Regions from separate parts of the Bradyrhizobium sp. Bra64 genome, predicted to be linked through region 2. Evidence: predicted binding sites of a transcription regulator. Region 2 holds the regulator's gene; each other region holds the start of a gene.

Region 1 (5,136 bases), on a different contig from region 2:
GCCGATTCCTATTGGCAGCTCTATCAGCAGCCCAAGAGTGCCTGGACCTTCGAGATGGAGATCAGGCCGTTCGGAGAGAAATGGTGACCGCCGCGCAAAAGTCCGGCTAGACTGATCCAAACACAAATCGAAACTTCGGGAGGCCCAAACGTGAAGACCGCGATCACCGAACTGTTCGGCATCGAGCACCCCATCATCCAGGGCGGCATGCATTTCGTCGGTTTTGCCGAACTGGCTGCCGCCGTCTCCAATGCCGGCGGGCTCGGCATCATCACCGGTCTCACGCAGAAGACGCCGGAATTGCTCGCCAAGGAGATCGCGCGCTGCCGCGGCATGACCGACAAGCCGTTCGGCGTGAACCTCACCTTCCTGCCGACCTTCGCGGCGCCGCCCTATCCGGAATACATCGCGGCCATCGTCGAGGGCGGCATCAAGGCGGTGGAGACCGCGGGTCGCAGCCCGGAAGCCTACATGCCGGCGCTGAAGGCCGCTGGCATCAAGGTCATCCACAAATGCACGTCGGTCCGGCATTCACTGAAAGCCGAACGCATCGGCTGCGACGCCGTCAGCGTCGATGGCTTCGAGTGCGGCGGTCATCCCGGTGAGGACGACATCCCCAACATGATCCTGCTGCCCCGTGCGGCGGAGGAGCTGAAGATTCCGTTCGTCGCCTCCGGCGGCATGGCGGACGGCCGCAGCCTCGTTGCGGCGCTCTCGCTGGGCGCGGCCGGCATGAACATGGGCACGCGCTTCATCGCCACCAAGGAAGCGCCGGTGCATCAGAACGTGAAGAACGCGCTGGTCGCGGCCACCGAGCTCGACACCCGCCTGATCATGCGGAGCTTGCGCAACACCGAGCGCGTGCTCAAGAACGCCAACGTCGATCGCCTGCTCGAGATCGAGCGCGAGAAGGGCGACAAGCTCAAGATCGACGACATCCACGACCAGGTCGCGGGCGTCTATCCCAGGATCATGCTGGAGGGCCAGATGGATGCGGGCGCCTGGAGCTGCGGAATGGTGGCCGGCCTCATCCACGACATCCCCTCATGCAAGGAACTGGTGGATCGCATCATGGGCGAAGCGGAAACCATCATCCGGAGCCGCCTGATGGGGTTCCTGGACGGGACGGGTGCAGCGCGAAAGGTCGCCTGACACCGCAAACTTCTTAACCACGGCGGCATTTGGCCGCTGGAATTGCGCGCGACGCCTCCTAGATAGAAGTAAATTACCCCTTAACAATCAATTTCAGGAGGCGTCCGTGGTCCTGAAGAGCGTATCTTTTGTCGTTGCCCTCGGCGTCGTGCTCGCATGGGGCGGCCTCGCGCGCGCTGATGATTACAAGCCCGGTGAATATCTCGGCCTTGACCTGTCCAAGGCAGTCCTGTCGCCGAAGCGGCTCGGGCCCGAGACGCAATTCGCTCCTGTTGCGCTGGAGGCGCGCGGCGGCAACGAAGCGCAGGCGCGGGCCGAACCGGTAGATGTGCCGAAGAAGGTCGCGGCTGAACGTGTGCATGTGTCCGAGCCGAAGGTCGCGCACGCCAGGCCCGCGCAGCCGCGCGGCGCCGCTCGCACCAGACTCGCGCATCGTCACGGCAATCCTCTGGATGCGCAGGCGATGGACACCCGAATCCAGACCTGGCCGTGCCGCAGCGGCGGCATCTGCAACTGGAAGCATTAGCTGGCGAGACAGCCGGACCCAACGCTCTCCCCGTAAGAACGGGGCGAACGAGTGCACCGTCGCGCAGGTGTAGCCCGATCCGTCATCTGTCCGTCGCAAAACGGTAGGCATGGAGTCAAGAAACCGTAAGCCGGGAGTCAAACGGCGCAGGCACCTTCCGTCGCGATTCGACGAAGGTTCCCTGAATGGCAACGCTCCGCGCCGCGCGCGCCTGGACCCGGCGGCAGTTCCTGGTCCGCTCCACCTCAAGCCTCGCCGTCGCCTCGCTCGGCACACTCGCCAAGCCGCACCTCGGCCGCGCCGCGGATCGTCCGCAGATCGCAGGCGGCATCCAGTCCGGCGATATCTCGGACGGCTCGGCTGTGATCTGGGCGCGCGCTGACCGGCCTGCGCGCATGCAGGTGGAGTGCTCGACCGTCGAGAGCTTCAAGACCGTCATCGCGTCAGCTTCGCGCGATGCGTTGCCGGACGCCGACTTCACGTCAAAAGTCCTTCTGAACGATCTGCCACCGGGGCAAGACATCTTCTATCGAGTCCGCTTCGACGACATCGCGACCGGCGTTGCCGGCGAAACCCGCGTCGGCCATTTCCGCACCGCGCCGTCTGCCGGCCGGTCGATCTCGTTCCTGTGGTCGGGTGATGTCGCGGGGCAGGGCTGGGGCATCGACATCTCGCGCGGCGGCTATCGCAGCTATCGCACGATGCTCGACAACCGCCCGGACTTCTTCATCCACTCCGGCGACCACATCTACGCCGACTGCACGATTCCCTCCCAGCAGAAGCTGCCGAACGGAGAGACCTGGCGCAATCTGGTGACCGAGGAGAAATCCGAGGTCGCGCACACGCTGGCGCAGTTCCGCGGCAACTACAAATACAACCACCTCGACGAGCATTTCCGCGCTTTCCACGCCGAGGTGCCGATGTTCGCGCAGTGGGACGACCACGAGGTCACCAACGACTGGTCGCCGACCGGCAGCTATGACGACGCCGGCCACGAGGACGACGGCACGCCGCGTTTGGTCGCGCGCGCCCGCCGCGCCTTCTTCGACTTCATGCCGATCCGCGACATCGGCGCGCGGAAGGGGCGGGTCTATCGCAAGATCGCCTATGGTCCGCGGCTCGATGTCTTCATGATCGACATGCGCAGCTATCGCGACGACAGCTGGAACAAGGGCGATGACCATCGCGGCTGGATCCTGGGCGCCGAGCAGCTCGCCTGGCTGAAGCGCGAGCTCGCCGCCTCGCGCGCTACCTGGAAGGTGATCGCCGCCGACCTGCCGATCGGCCTCGTCAGCCCGGATGCGGTTGCGCTCGGCGACGGGCCGCCCGACCGGCGCGAGCACGAAATCGCCGATCTGCTGGCCTCGATCAAGCGCACCGGTGTTCGCAACATCGTCTGGCTCACCGCCGACATGCACTACACCGCTGCGCATTATTACGATCCAAACAAGGCGCAGTTCAGGGATTTCGAGCCGTTCTGGGAATTCGTCTCCGGTCCCCTGCATGCCGGCACCTGGGGGCCGGGCGAACTGGACGACACGTTTGGTCCGGTCGCGATGTACCAGAACGGATGCAGCGAAGCGCAGGGCGAGAATCTGGCGCCCTGCTTCGGCTTGCAGTTCTTCGGCCGCGTCGATATCGACGGCCGCAACGGCGTGATGACCGTGACGCTGAAAGACGTCGACGACCGCGACCTCTGGTCGGTCGACATCGAGCCGCAGCCGCAGGCACGCCCGGCCGTGGTGGCGCAGCATTCCTAAGGCATGCGCAGGCCGATGCCGCCGCGCACGGGCCGGGTCACGGGCTGCGGGGCTTCTGCGCGCGCATTCATCCAGGCCGGCAGCTGCGGGGCCGTGGATTGCCGGACGAAAAACTCGCCCTGCTTGGGTGAGCCCATATAGGCGAAGCCGTCGGCATAGGTCGGCGTGGCACCGGCAAGGGCGGCCGCCAGGATGGCCATCGTCAGAATCGTCTGCATGATCGTCTCCGTGTCGCGTGCGGCCGGAATGACCGCCATGGTCTGATGCTGACAGGAGAGGGGCATAAGCTGAAATGCCGTTTGGCTGTCGCGGCGATGCCCGCCGGCTATTTTGCTAACCCGATCTTGATTGGTCCAGGGGTGCCATCCGCGCTAAAGTGCCCGCTCCCGCCGCCTCTTTTCCATCACCGAAGAGTCCGTTCCCGCGGACCCACCGCGCGCTGAAATACGTCAGGAGTTAACTCATGGGCAATCTGAAGACACAGGGCATCAGCATGCCCAAGCTCGGCCTCGGCACATTCCGCATGCAGGGCGATGCCTGCCGCGACGCGGTCGAGAGCGCGCTGTCGATCGGGTATCGCCACATCGACACGGCCGAGATGTACGGCAACGAGGAACCGATCGGCGCGGCTCTCGCCGCGGCGCGGCTGCCGCGCAGCGAGCTGCATGTCACGACGAAGGTCTGGCACGAGAATCTGGCGCCGGACGCGATCCGACGGGCCTTCGACGCCAGCCTGAACAAGCTGCGACTCGACCATGTCGATCTCTATCTCGTGCATTGGCCGTCGAAAGCCGCGAACTGGGGCGCGGTTTTCGACACCTTGATGAAGCTGAAGGAGGAGGGGCGCACGCGGGCGATCGGCGTTGCCAATTTCACCACGGCGCTGCTCAAGATCGCGGTCGAGGACATCAAGGCGCCGATCGCCTGCAACCAGATCGAATATCACGCCATGCTCGATCAATCGAAGGTGCTGGCCTATCTCCATGCCAGGTCGATTCCGCTGGTCGCCTATTGCCCGCTGGCACAGGGACGCATCGCCTCGGATCCGGTGCTGGCGGAGATCGGCACCAGGCACAATGCGACGGCTGCGCAGGTTGCGCTGAAATGGCTGCTCGATCAGGACGGCGTCGCGGCGATCCCGAAGGCCGCGCGCCGCGAGAGCCAGCAGGCCAATCTCGACGCAATGAAGATCACGCTCGACGATGCCGACCGCAAGAAGATCGCTGCGTTGCCCAAGGACAGTCGCTGCGTCAATCCCGGCTTTGCGCCGGCGTGGGATTAGCTTTGCCAGCACAGTTTTGAGACGCAAAGAAATGGCCCCGCGAGGGGCCATTTCCATGATGCGTTAGGCATTAATCCCAGTGGTGACGGTGACCACGCTTGACCACCACGACCCGGTCGCGATGGTGCCAGCCGCGATGCCAGCCATGGTCGCGATGCTCGCGCATTTCGGCGCGGGCGCCGTAGCCGTGATGGCCGCTCTTGATCACCACCGTTTCGGCATTCGCCATCGTCGGTGCAACGATCGCGAGCGCGCCGAGAGCCGCAACCACAAAACCAAGCTTCTTCATGATGTCCTCCTCCAATTCAATGCCAATGAGAACTGCGCATGCGCGCGAACGTTCCGGAGGAACGGGAAGAGAATTCTGAACACTTGTTCAGGTAGTTAATCGCAGCGTTGCTGCGCGGGTGTCGGCG
Region 2 (5,136 bases):
AGAGCTGGCGCAACGCCTTGAGGAAGCCGGGAGGCGCCGAACGCACGCCACCCTCGCCCTGGATCGGCTCGATCAGGATGCCGGCGGTCTGCGGACCGATCGCCTTCTTCACGGCCTCGATGTCACCATGCGCCACCTGGTCGAAACCATCCATCGGCGGACCGAAACCTTCGAGATATTTCGCAGAACCCGTCGCGGCCAGCGTCGCCAGCGTGCGGCCGTGGAACGCGCCTTCGAAGGTGATGATGCGATAGCGTTCCGGATGCCCCTTGGAGAAGTGATGATGGCGGACCAGCTTGATCACACCTTCCAGCGCCTCGGCGCCGGAATTGCAGAAGAACACGAAGTCCGCAAAGCTCTCGTTGCAGAGGCGGTTCGCAAGCTTCTCGCCGTCCGGGCTCTGGAACAGGTTCGACATGTGCCAGAGCTTGGTCGCCTGCTCCTGCAACGCTGCGACCAGCGCGGGATGAGCATGACCGAGCGCATTCACGGCGACGCCCGAAGTGAAATCGAGATAGCGCTCGCCATTGGTCGCGATCAGCCAGCAGCCCTCGCCGCGCTCGAAGCCGAGGTCGGCCCTGGCGAAAACAGGGAGCAAATGCGGCGCGGCGCTGTTGGTCATGACGATCACTTGAATGTTGTGGACGGCCTGAATGTGCATTGCGCAACGCACCATTGACCGGTCCGGAAAACGAAACGTGCCGCCTTTTAAGGGCGGCACGCGGCACTATCTTATGCCTGGCAAGACGGGTGTCAATGCCGCCCGGAAAGCCTCGCGAAACGCAGAATCCGTAGTCTTGCGGTGCCGATTTTGCGGGTTTTTCACCACGGAACATGTGGAAGCGAGTCGGCGGACTCTTGCGCGGGAGTCACGCCATATTGTAGCGTTTGGATTGTCAGATACGACATCTCGTGCAGCGGTTCTGATCTCTAAGTCCTTATGTACCGGCGTAAACGTTCGGGCGTCATTGGCGCGCCCGGCGAGCCTTAAGGGATTCTGACGGCACGGGTTTTTAAGGCTTAGGCATTCGCTGCGAGGCCCCAGGATGGCTGGCGCGCAGCGAGGGAAAGGGTGCAATGACGGTTTTGACCTGGTCCGATGATCGCGTCGAGCAGCTGAAAAAGCTCTGGGAGGCCGGACTTTCGGCCAGCCAGATCGCGGCTGAGCTCGGCAATGTGACCCGCAATGCCGTGATCGGCAAAGTGCACAGGCTCGGCCTGTCGGGCCGCGCCAAGAGCCCATCTTCCGCAGCGCCCCGGCCGCGCAAGGCGCGTCCCGCGCAGCACATGATGCGGGTGACCCGTCCGATCTCGCGCGGCAACACCGCGCTGGCGCAGGCCTTCGAGGTCGAGGTGGAGGCTGAGCCGGTCACCTACGACAACGTGGTGCCGATGAGCCAGCGGCTGTCGCTGCTGGAGCTGAACGAGGCGACCTGCCACTGGCCGGTCGGCGATCCCTCGAGCCCGGACTTCTTCTTCTGCGGCGGCAAGGCCCTCTCCGGCCTGCCCTATTGCGCCCAGCACTCGCGCGTGGCGTATCAGCCCGCGGCGGATCGCCGGCGCGCACCGGCGAAGCCGGGGCCGCGCTGAAGCCCGGCTCCAAACGACATCGTCCCGGCCTAACTAGCTAGCGCGCAATTGCGCAGTAGGGACCGGAACGATCGAAAAATGGAAATGCGCGCCGCCCGGCGCGCTTTTTACTTGCCTGTTCGCGGCTGAACTTACGCCTGCTCCGCCTTCGCGAAACGGTCGTCCAGCGCATAGCCGGCGCCGCGGACGGTGCGGATCGGGTCCTGCTCGCGGCCGAGATTGAGCAGCTTGCGCAGGCGGCCGATATGCACGTCGACCGTGCGCTCGTCGATGTAGATGTCGCGGCCCCAGACGCTGTCGAGCAGCTGCTCGCGCGAGAACACCCGGCCCGGATGCTCCAGGAAGAACTCCAGGAGGCGATATTCGGTCGGGCCGAGGTCGATCGGCCGGCCGGAGCGCGCCACGCGGCGCTTGTCGCGATCGAGCTCGATGTCGCCATAGGCGAGCACGGTGGCGAGCCGCTCCGGGCTTGCGCGCCGCAAGAGGCCCTTCACCCGCGCCAGCAGCTCCGGCACCGAAAACGGCTTGACGATGTAATCGTCGGCGCCGGTCGCAAGACCCCGCACCCGCTCGCTCTCCTCGCCGCGCGCGGTGAGCATGATGATCGGGAGCTGCTTGGTCTCGGGCCGGGTGCGCAGCCGTCGGCACAGCTCGATGCCGGACAGACCCGGCAGCATCCAGTCGAGCACGATGAGATCGGGGATGTGCTCCTTGAGCCGGGTGTCGGCGTCGTCGCCGCGCATCACCGTCTCGACGTCATAGCCGTCGCCTTCGAGGTTGTAGCGAAGAAGCTCGGTGAGAGCTTCCTCGTCCTCAACCACCATAATGCGTGCGCCCATGGTGTCGTCGCTCCTTGCGTGATCAGGTATTCGGAACCGTCGTGGCGAAGTTCGTCATGTCGCCCTTCGGCCGCTTGTCGGTGATCGCCTGGCCCTCGATCATGTAGAACACGGTCTCGGCGATATTGGTGGCGTGGTCGCCGATGCGCTCGATATTCTTGGCGCAGAACATCAAATGGATGCAGAACGAGATGTTGCGCGGATCCTCCATCATGTAGGTGAGAAGCTCGCGGAACAGCGAGGTGCAGATGGCATCGACTTCCTCGTCGCCCTTCCACACCGCCATCGCCGCCGGCAGATCGTGCGCGGCATAGGCGTCCAGCACCGACTTGACCTGCTGCTGCACGAGGTCGGTCATGTGCTCGAGGCCGCGGAACAGCTTGAGCGGATGAAAATCCGTTTCCAGCGCCGCGACGCGCTTGCCCATGTTCTTGGCGAGGTCGCCGATACGCTCCAGATCGGTCGCGACGCGCATGGCGCCGACGATCTCGCGCAGATCGACCGCCATCGGCTGGCGGCGCGCAATGGTGAGGACGGCGCGCTCCTCGATCTTCTTCTGGAGCGCGTCGAGCTCGACGTCGATGGCGACGACGCGCTGGCCGAGCGCGACGTCGCGGCGGATCAGCGCATCGACGGAATCGACGATCATGCGCTCTGCGATTCCGCCCATCTCGGCGACCAGGCGAGTGAGCTCCTGGAGGTCGGTGTCGAAGGCCTTTGCGGTATGTTCGGAACCCATGTCCTGTCTCCTCAGCCGAACCGGCCGGTGATGTAGTCCTGCGTGCGCCGATCGGTCGGCGACGTGAATATCTTGCTGGTCTCGTCGAACTCGATCAACTCGCCGAGATACATGAAGGCGGTCTTGTCGGAGACGCGCGCCGCCTGCTGCATGTTGTGGGTGACGATCGCGATCGTGTAGTTCTCGGACAGCTCCTGGATCAGCTCCTCGACCTTGGCGGTCGAGATCGGATCGAGCGCCGAGCAGGGCTCGTCGAACAGGATCACTTCGGGCCGCACCGCGACCGTGCGGGCGATGCAGAGGCGCTGCTGCTGGCCGCCGGACAGCGACAGGCCCGACGCGTTGAGCTTGTCCTTGACCTCGTTCCAGAGCGCGCCGCCGCGCAGCGCCTTCTCGACCCGGCCGTCCATCTCGGACTTCGGGATTTTCTCGTAAAGACGGATGCCGAAAGCGATGTTCTCGTAGATCGTCATCGGGAACGGCGTCGGCTTCTGGAACACCATGCCGACGCGGGCGCGCAGCAGATTGAGGTCGAGCTTGCCGTCGAGGATGTTGGTCTGGTCGAGCATCACCTGACCGGTCGCGCGCTGGCCCGGATAGAGGTCGTACATCCGGTTGAAGATGCGCAGCAGGGTCGACTTGCCGCAGCCCGACGGGCCGATGAACGCCGTGACGCGGTTGGTGCCGAGCGTCAGGTTGATGTTCTTCAGCGCGTGGTGCTCGCCGTAATAGAAATTGAGGTTGCGCACCGTCACCTTGGGGGGAGCCTCGGGCAATGCTGCCGTCTGGGGCAGGCCACCGGCCGCGCTCATCGACGATACTGAAAGTTCACTCATTTTGCGGTCCTCTCGGCGCCAAGTATGCGCGCGCCAATGTTCAGGGCAAGCACGGTCAGGGTGATGAGCAGCGCCCCGCTCCATGCCAGCTGCTTCCAGTAGGCGTAGGGGCTCTGCACGAAGTTGTTGATGGTGACCGGCAGGTTGGCCATCGTCTTGGTCAGGTCCAGGCTGAAGAACTGGTTCGACAGCGCGGTGAACAGCAGCGGCGCGGTCTCGCCGGCGACGCGGGCGGTGGCGAGCAGCACGCCGGTGATGAGGCCGGCGCGCGCCGAACGGTAGGCGATCCGCTTGATCACCAGCGAGCGCGGCAGCCCGAGCGCCGAGGCCGCCTCGCGCAGCGCGTTCGGTACCAAGAGCAGCATGTCCTCGGTCGTGCGCAGCACCACCGGAATGACGATGACGGCGAGCGCGAGACAGCCGGCGACCGCCGAGAACCCGCGCATCGGCACCACCACGGCGCCATAGATGAACAGGCCGATGATGATCGATGGCGCCGAGAGCAGGATGTCGTTGATGAAGCGGATCACCGACGTCAGCTTGTCGTTGCGGCCGTATTCGGCGAGATAGGTGCCGGCGAACATGCCGAGCGGCGCACCGATACCGACGCCGATCACGGTCATCATCAGCGAACCGACGATGGCGTTGAGCAGGCCGCCCTCGTTGGATCCGGGCGGCGGCGTGTTCTCGGTGAACAGCTGAACATTCAGGCCCGCAAGGCCGTTGTACAGCAGCGTGATCAGGATCAGCGCGAGCCAGGTGACGCCGAAGGCGGCAGCCGCGAAGCAAAGACCGCGGATGATGAGGTCCTTGCGGCGGCGACGTGCATAGATCGGGTTCATCGCGTTAGTTCCCCGCCTTCTTTTCCAGCCGCATCAGCATCAGCCGCGCCGCGGCCAGCACGAAGAACGTCAGTACGAACAGCAAGAGGCCGAGCAGGATCAGGCCGGACTGGTGCAGACCGTCGCTTTCGGCGAATTCGGATGCGATCGCCGCCGAGATCGTGGTGCCCGGCGCGAAGATCGACCCCGAGATGCGGAACGAATTGCCGATGATGAAGGTCACCGCCATGGTCTCGCCCAGCGCGCGTCCGAGCGCCAGCATGACGCCGCCGATGACGCCGACGCGGGTG
Region 3 (5,136 bases), on a different contig from region 2:
CCGAGGCTTTCGGCCACGGCCTTGTTTGTGATCCGGCCGCGATGGACATTGAGGCCGTTGCGCAGATGCGGATTTTCCAGCACCGCGGCAAAGCCCTTGTTCGCGAGCATCAGGCCAAACGGCAGCGTCGCATTGTTCAGCGCCTGGCTGGATGTCACCGGCACCGCGCCGGGCATGTTGGCGACGCAATAATGCACGACGCCGTCGACCTCATAGGTTGGATCGACATGCGTGGTCGCATGGGACGTCTCGAAGCAGCCGCCCTGGTCGATCGCGACGTCGACCAGCACGGCGCCCGGCCGCATCGATTTCAGCATCGCGCGCGTGACGAGCTTTGGCGCGCTGGCGCCCGGCACCAGCACCGCGCCGATCACGACGTCGGCGGCGAACACCTCCTCTTCGACCGATTCGATCGTCGAGAACCGGGTGCGCACGCGCCCGGCAAAGAGATCGTCCAGTTCACGCAAGCGCGGTATGGAGCGGTCGATGACGGTGACTTCGGCGCCGAGCCCTGCAGCCATGCGCGCGGCCTGTGTTCCCACCACGCCGCCGCCGAGCACGACGACCCGCGCCGGCTGAACGCCGGGGACACCGCCCAGCAGCAGCCCGCGTCCGCCAGCCGAACGCCTGAGCGCGGCGCCGGCGGCCTCGATGGCGAGGCGGCCGGCGACTTCGCTCATCGGCGCGAGCAGGGGGAGGCGACCGGCCGCGTCGGTGACGGTTTCATAGGCGATCGCCGTACAGCCGGAGGCAAGCAAGCCCTTGGCCTGTTCGGGATCCGGCGCGAGATGCAGATAAGTAAACAGGATCTGGCCTTCGCGAAGTTGGGCCCACTCAACCTTCTGCGGCTCCTTCACCTTCACGATCAGGTCGGACTTCGCGAAGATATCGTGGGCGCTGTCGGCGATGGAGGCCCCTGCCCGCCGATAGACCTCGTCGGAGGCGCCGATGCCGCTGCCGGCGCCGGTCTCGACCGTCACCTGGTGTCCTGCCGCGCTATATTCGCGGACCGCGCCCGGGGTAAGCCCGACGCGATATTCCTGCACCTTGATTTCCTTGGGCACACCGACGCGCATTCTGGGCTCCTTTTGATTCACTCCGATCATCGTAACGACGTGCCCGGTTTGGTTTCGTGCAAATATCCGCTAGCTTTGCCCTCCCCGCGCCGGTTTCAGGCGCGGAAGTGCCCTTTCACGCTGGAAACCAAACCTTGGCCCTGGACCGGAAAGATCTCGCCATCCTTGCGGAACTCACCACCAATGCGCGGGCCAGCCACACCGAGCTCGCCACCAAGGTCGGCCTGTCGAGCACGGCGCTGGCGCGGCGGCAGAAAACCCTGGAGGACGACGGCTACATCCAGGCCTACCAGGCCGCGCTCGACCTCGCGCAATTCGGCCTCACCACGACGGTGCTGGTCCGGATCGCGCTGGAAAGCCAGAGCGACGAGGCGCTGAAGGCGTTCGAGGCGGAGGTGGTGAAATGCCCCTCCGTCGTGCGCTGCTTCCTGATGTCGGGCAACGACGACTACATCCTGATCGTGCTTGCCCGCGACATCCAGGATTTCGAACGCATCCACCGCACCGAGCTGTCGCGCCTGCCGCGGGTGGCGCGGGTGCAATCGAGCTTCGCGCTACGCGACGTCGTCAACCGCGCGGTGCCGACCGTGGTGTTCGGCGAGGCAAAGCGACAAGGCTGATGGCTTCCGTCGGCACACCCGGCTCGTGACTGGAGAGTTACACGCGCCAGGGAATACGCGAGTTCCCATCACACGCAAGCACCGAGATCAACCGAACGGTTGAAGACACCCCGCGCCTCGCGACCCACACCCGCGTCCTCGGTACGGGTGCCCCCGCCCAGAAGACCACGGCCATCATCTCTGACGTCGATCTCTACGACATTCCCGGCGGGGTCGGGAAAGTGATCGGCGTCCTCCGCAAGGGGCAGAAGTTTCCGCTTGTGGGATGCCGGACGGACGATTGGTGTCAGTTCTCGAACGGCTGGGTGTGGGGTTCCTTCATCATGCGCACTCACGTGCCCTGACCCGCGAACCGCCATTGGCTCATCAACACCGGCCTTTTGGCTCCGTCATAGAACTGTCATCGAATACGCAGAGACCTGTCGGTCCCTGCACATTCGGGACCTGACATGGACTATTTCAAGCGCTTCAACTTCCTCTTCGCCGCACCCGTGTTCGACGCGGACGACCTCGAAGGCATCCGCTTCAACCAGATCATCGAGGAGATCCAGCGCTCCGGCTTCGAGGTGGTCCGGGCCCGCAAGCTGGAGGACGCCGAAATCGCGGTGCAGACCGATGCCGCGATCGGCTGCATGGTGGTGGACTGGGGCAAGAAGGGCCTGGAGGGCAAGACCTCGGCGCTGATCAATCTGATGCGGCGGCGCGGCCTCGATTTCCCGATCATCCTCCTGATCCGGCGCAAGCGCTTCGAGGATCTCCCCGTCGAGGTGCTCGACTTCATCGACGGCTACGTCTTCCTGTCCGAGGAAACCCCGACCTTCATCGCCAAGAACCTGATCAGCCGGCTCAAGCAATATGCCGAGACGCTGAAGACACCGTTCTTCGGCGCGCTGGTCGACTATGCCGAGGAAGGCAACCAGCTGTGGACCTGTCCGGGCCACAATGGCGGCGTGTTCTACAACCGCAGCCCGATCGGCCGGGTCTTCGTCGAGCATCTCGGCGAATCCGTCTTCCGCGACGATCTCGACAATTCCGTGCTCGACCTCGGCGACCTCCTTACCCATGAGGGACCGGCACTGAAGGCGCAGAAGGAAGCCGCCCAGATTTTCGGTGCGGAAAAGACCTATTTCGTGCTCAACGGCACCTCGACCTCGAACAAAGTCGCGCTCGGCGCGCTCGTGACCGACGGCGACCTCGTGCTGTTCGACCGCAACAATCACAAGGCCGCTCATCATGGCGCGCTGATGATCAATGGCGGCGTCCCGGTCTACGTGCCGACCATCCGCAACGCCTGGGGCCTGATCGGCCCGATGCGCTGGGATATGCTCGACGAGAAGGCCTTGCGCGAGGCGATCCGCAACCATCCGCTGGTCACGGACAAGGATGCCTGGCGCAAGGAGCGGCCGTTCCGCGTCGCCGTGGTCGAGCAGTGCACCTATGACGGCACGATCCACAGCGCCGAGATGATCCTGAAGCGCATCGGCCATCTCTGCGAGTACATCCTGTTCGACGAGGCCTGGGCCGGCTTCATGAAGTTCCACCCGCTCTATGCCGGCCGCTTCGCCATGGGGCTTGCGAACCTTTCCCCCGAGGCGCCCGGCATCATCGCGACGCAGTCGACCCACAAGCAGCTCGCGAGCTTTTCACAGGCCTCCCAGATCCACGTCAAGGACCGCCACATCCGCGGCCAGAAGCGGCGCGTCGAGCACCGCCGCTTCAACGAAAGCTTCATGCAGCACGCCTCGACCTCTCCCTTCTATCCGCTGTTCGCCTCGCTCGACGTCGGTGCGCAGATGATGAAGGGCCGCTCCGGCGAGGTGTTGTGGGACGACACGATCCGCCTCGGTATCGAGCTGCGCAAGAAGATCCGCGCGATGCGCCGGGAGTTCGAGGAGAAGGAGCAGAAACCGGACCGGCGCTGGTTCTTCGAACCCTTCGTTCCCGATCGCGTCGCCATTCCCGATCTCAGCCGTCCCGGCGCGGCGCACAATGTCGCCTGGGAAACGCTCTCCACCGACGAGCTCGCCACCAATCCCGCACTGTGGCAGCTCTCTCCCGATACCAACTGGCACGGCTTTCCTGGCCTCAGCGAAGGCTTTGCCATGACCGATCCGAACAAGCTGACGCTGCTCACCCCCGGCTTCGATCGCGCCAGCGGCGCTTATGCCGAGCACGGCATTCCCGCGCCGGTCGTCGCGCAATATTTGCGCGAAAACCGCATCGTCCCCGAGAAGAACGATCTCAACTCCCTGCTCTTCCTGCTCACGCCCGGGGTCGAGGCGAGCAAGGCCGGCACGCTGATCTCCGGTCTCGTCGCATTCAAGAGGCTGCACGACGACAACGCGCTGCTGGCCGACGTGATCCCGGAATTTTATCAGCGGCGACAGGCGCGCTATGCCGGCGTGAGGCTGCGCGACCTCTGCGGCGAGATGCACCGCTTCTTCCGTGCCGCCGATGTCAGCGCGCTCCAGGCTCGGCAGTTCATGCCCGAGCACATGCCCGAGATCGCGATGTCGCCCCGTGATGCCGCGCGTTATTTGTTCCGCAACGACGTCGACTATCTGCCGATCGAGGCGATCGCGGGTCGCATCGCCACCACGCCGTTCGTGGTTTATCCGCCCGGCATTGCCACCATCGTGCCCGGCGAGCGGCTGACGGAACGGGCCAAGCCCATGGTGGATTATCTCAAGATGTTCGAGACCTGCTTCAACACGTTTCCGGGCTTCGATGTGGAAATCCAGGGCGTCTACAAGGAGATCGATGCGCAGGGGCGTATCGGGCTCTATACGTACGTCGTTGCCGAGTAGTTGCCGATGAACGAGACGGCGGTTGCACGTCAGGATGACGAGCCGGTGCTGGTCCGCACCTCACGCGAAAGCGACGTCGAGGCGATGCTGGCGATCTACCGCCATCACGTCCGCACTGGCGTGCCGCGCGACGTCGAGGGAACCGGCGCGCCGGAGCCCGACGATCTGCGCGACCGGCGCAAGAATCTGAAGCAGACGCGCCTGCCGCATCTGGTTGCGACCTATCGCGGCGAAGTGGTGGGCTATGCCTATGCGGTGCTGTTCCGCAAGCGTCCGGCCTATCGCTATACGGCCAAGCACTCGATCTACGTCCACCACGCGCATCTCGGCCGTGGGGTCGGACGGCTGCTGCTCCAGGGAATGATAGACGCCTGTGCCGCGGCCGGCTTCCGCCAGATGATCGGCTATATCGATGCCGACAACGCCCCGTCGCTGGCGCTGCACGAGCGGTTCGGTTTCACGCGCGCCGGCCTGCTCAGCGGTGTCGCCTATCGCCACGGCCGCTGGTCCGACACCGTCATGGTGCAACGGTCGCTCGGCGCCGGGACGACGGCGCCCCCGCCTGTCACGACTCCGGGCCGGTAGGTCTCACGACGGAAAGTCAGCCGGTCTGACCTGGATGCGGTCGGCATG

Evidence for each region. The regulator PhoB, encoded in region 2, activates phosphate uptake and scavenging genes when phosphate is short. The targets are predictions, from matches to a motif close to TGTCATNNANCTGTCAT.
Region 1: NR187_RS12135 (alkaline phosphatase) is a predicted target of PhoB. The motif match lies at 1,759-1,775, and genes of this name have one in related genera.
Region 3: NR187_RS09200 (Orn/Lys/Arg decarboxylase N-terminal domain-containing protein) is a predicted target of PhoB. The motif match lies at 2,084-2,100, and genes of this name have one in related genera.

Annotation. Positions count from the first base shown of each region.
Region 1 is NZ_JALJRD010000002.1:994,073-999,208, reverse strand. Features, by position in the region: gene NR187_RS12150 (SDR family oxidoreductase) at 1-87, shown strand, start outside; gene NR187_RS12145 (nitronate monooxygenase family protein) at 151-1,152, shown strand; gene NR187_RS12140 (hypothetical protein) at 1,259-1,678, shown strand; gene NR187_RS12135 (alkaline phosphatase) at 1,864-3,438, shown strand; gene NR187_RS12130 (hypothetical protein) at 3,435-3,656, opposite strand; gene NR187_RS12125 (aldo/keto reductase) at 3,902-4,720, shown strand; gene NR187_RS12120 (hypothetical protein) at 4,791-5,009, opposite strand; gene NR187_RS12115 (hypothetical protein) at 5,105-5,136, opposite strand, start outside.
Region 2 is NZ_JALJRD010000017.1:105,932-111,067, reverse strand. Features, by position in the region: gene NR187_RS31260 (aspartate aminotransferase family protein) at 1-622, opposite strand, end outside; gene NR187_RS31255 (GcrA family cell cycle regulator) at 1,078-1,590, shown strand; gene phoB (phosphate regulon transcriptional regulator PhoB) at 1,722-2,429, opposite strand; gene phoU (phosphate signaling complex protein PhoU) at 2,452-3,168, opposite strand; gene pstB (phosphate ABC transporter ATP-binding protein PstB) at 3,180-4,004, opposite strand; gene pstA (phosphate ABC transporter permease PstA) at 4,001-4,846, opposite strand; gene pstC (phosphate ABC transporter permease subunit PstC) at 4,851-5,136, opposite strand, start outside.
Region 3 is NZ_JALJRD010000002.1:350,633-355,768, forward strand. Features, by position in the region: gene ald (alanine dehydrogenase) at 1-1,076, opposite strand, end outside; gene NR187_RS09195 (Lrp/AsnC family transcriptional regulator) at 1,211-1,696, shown strand; gene NR187_RS09200 (Orn/Lys/Arg decarboxylase N-terminal domain-containing protein) at 2,146-4,503, shown strand; gene NR187_RS09205 (GNAT family N-acetyltransferase) at 4,510-5,088, shown strand; gene NR187_RS09210 (hypothetical protein) at 5,092-5,136, opposite strand, start outside.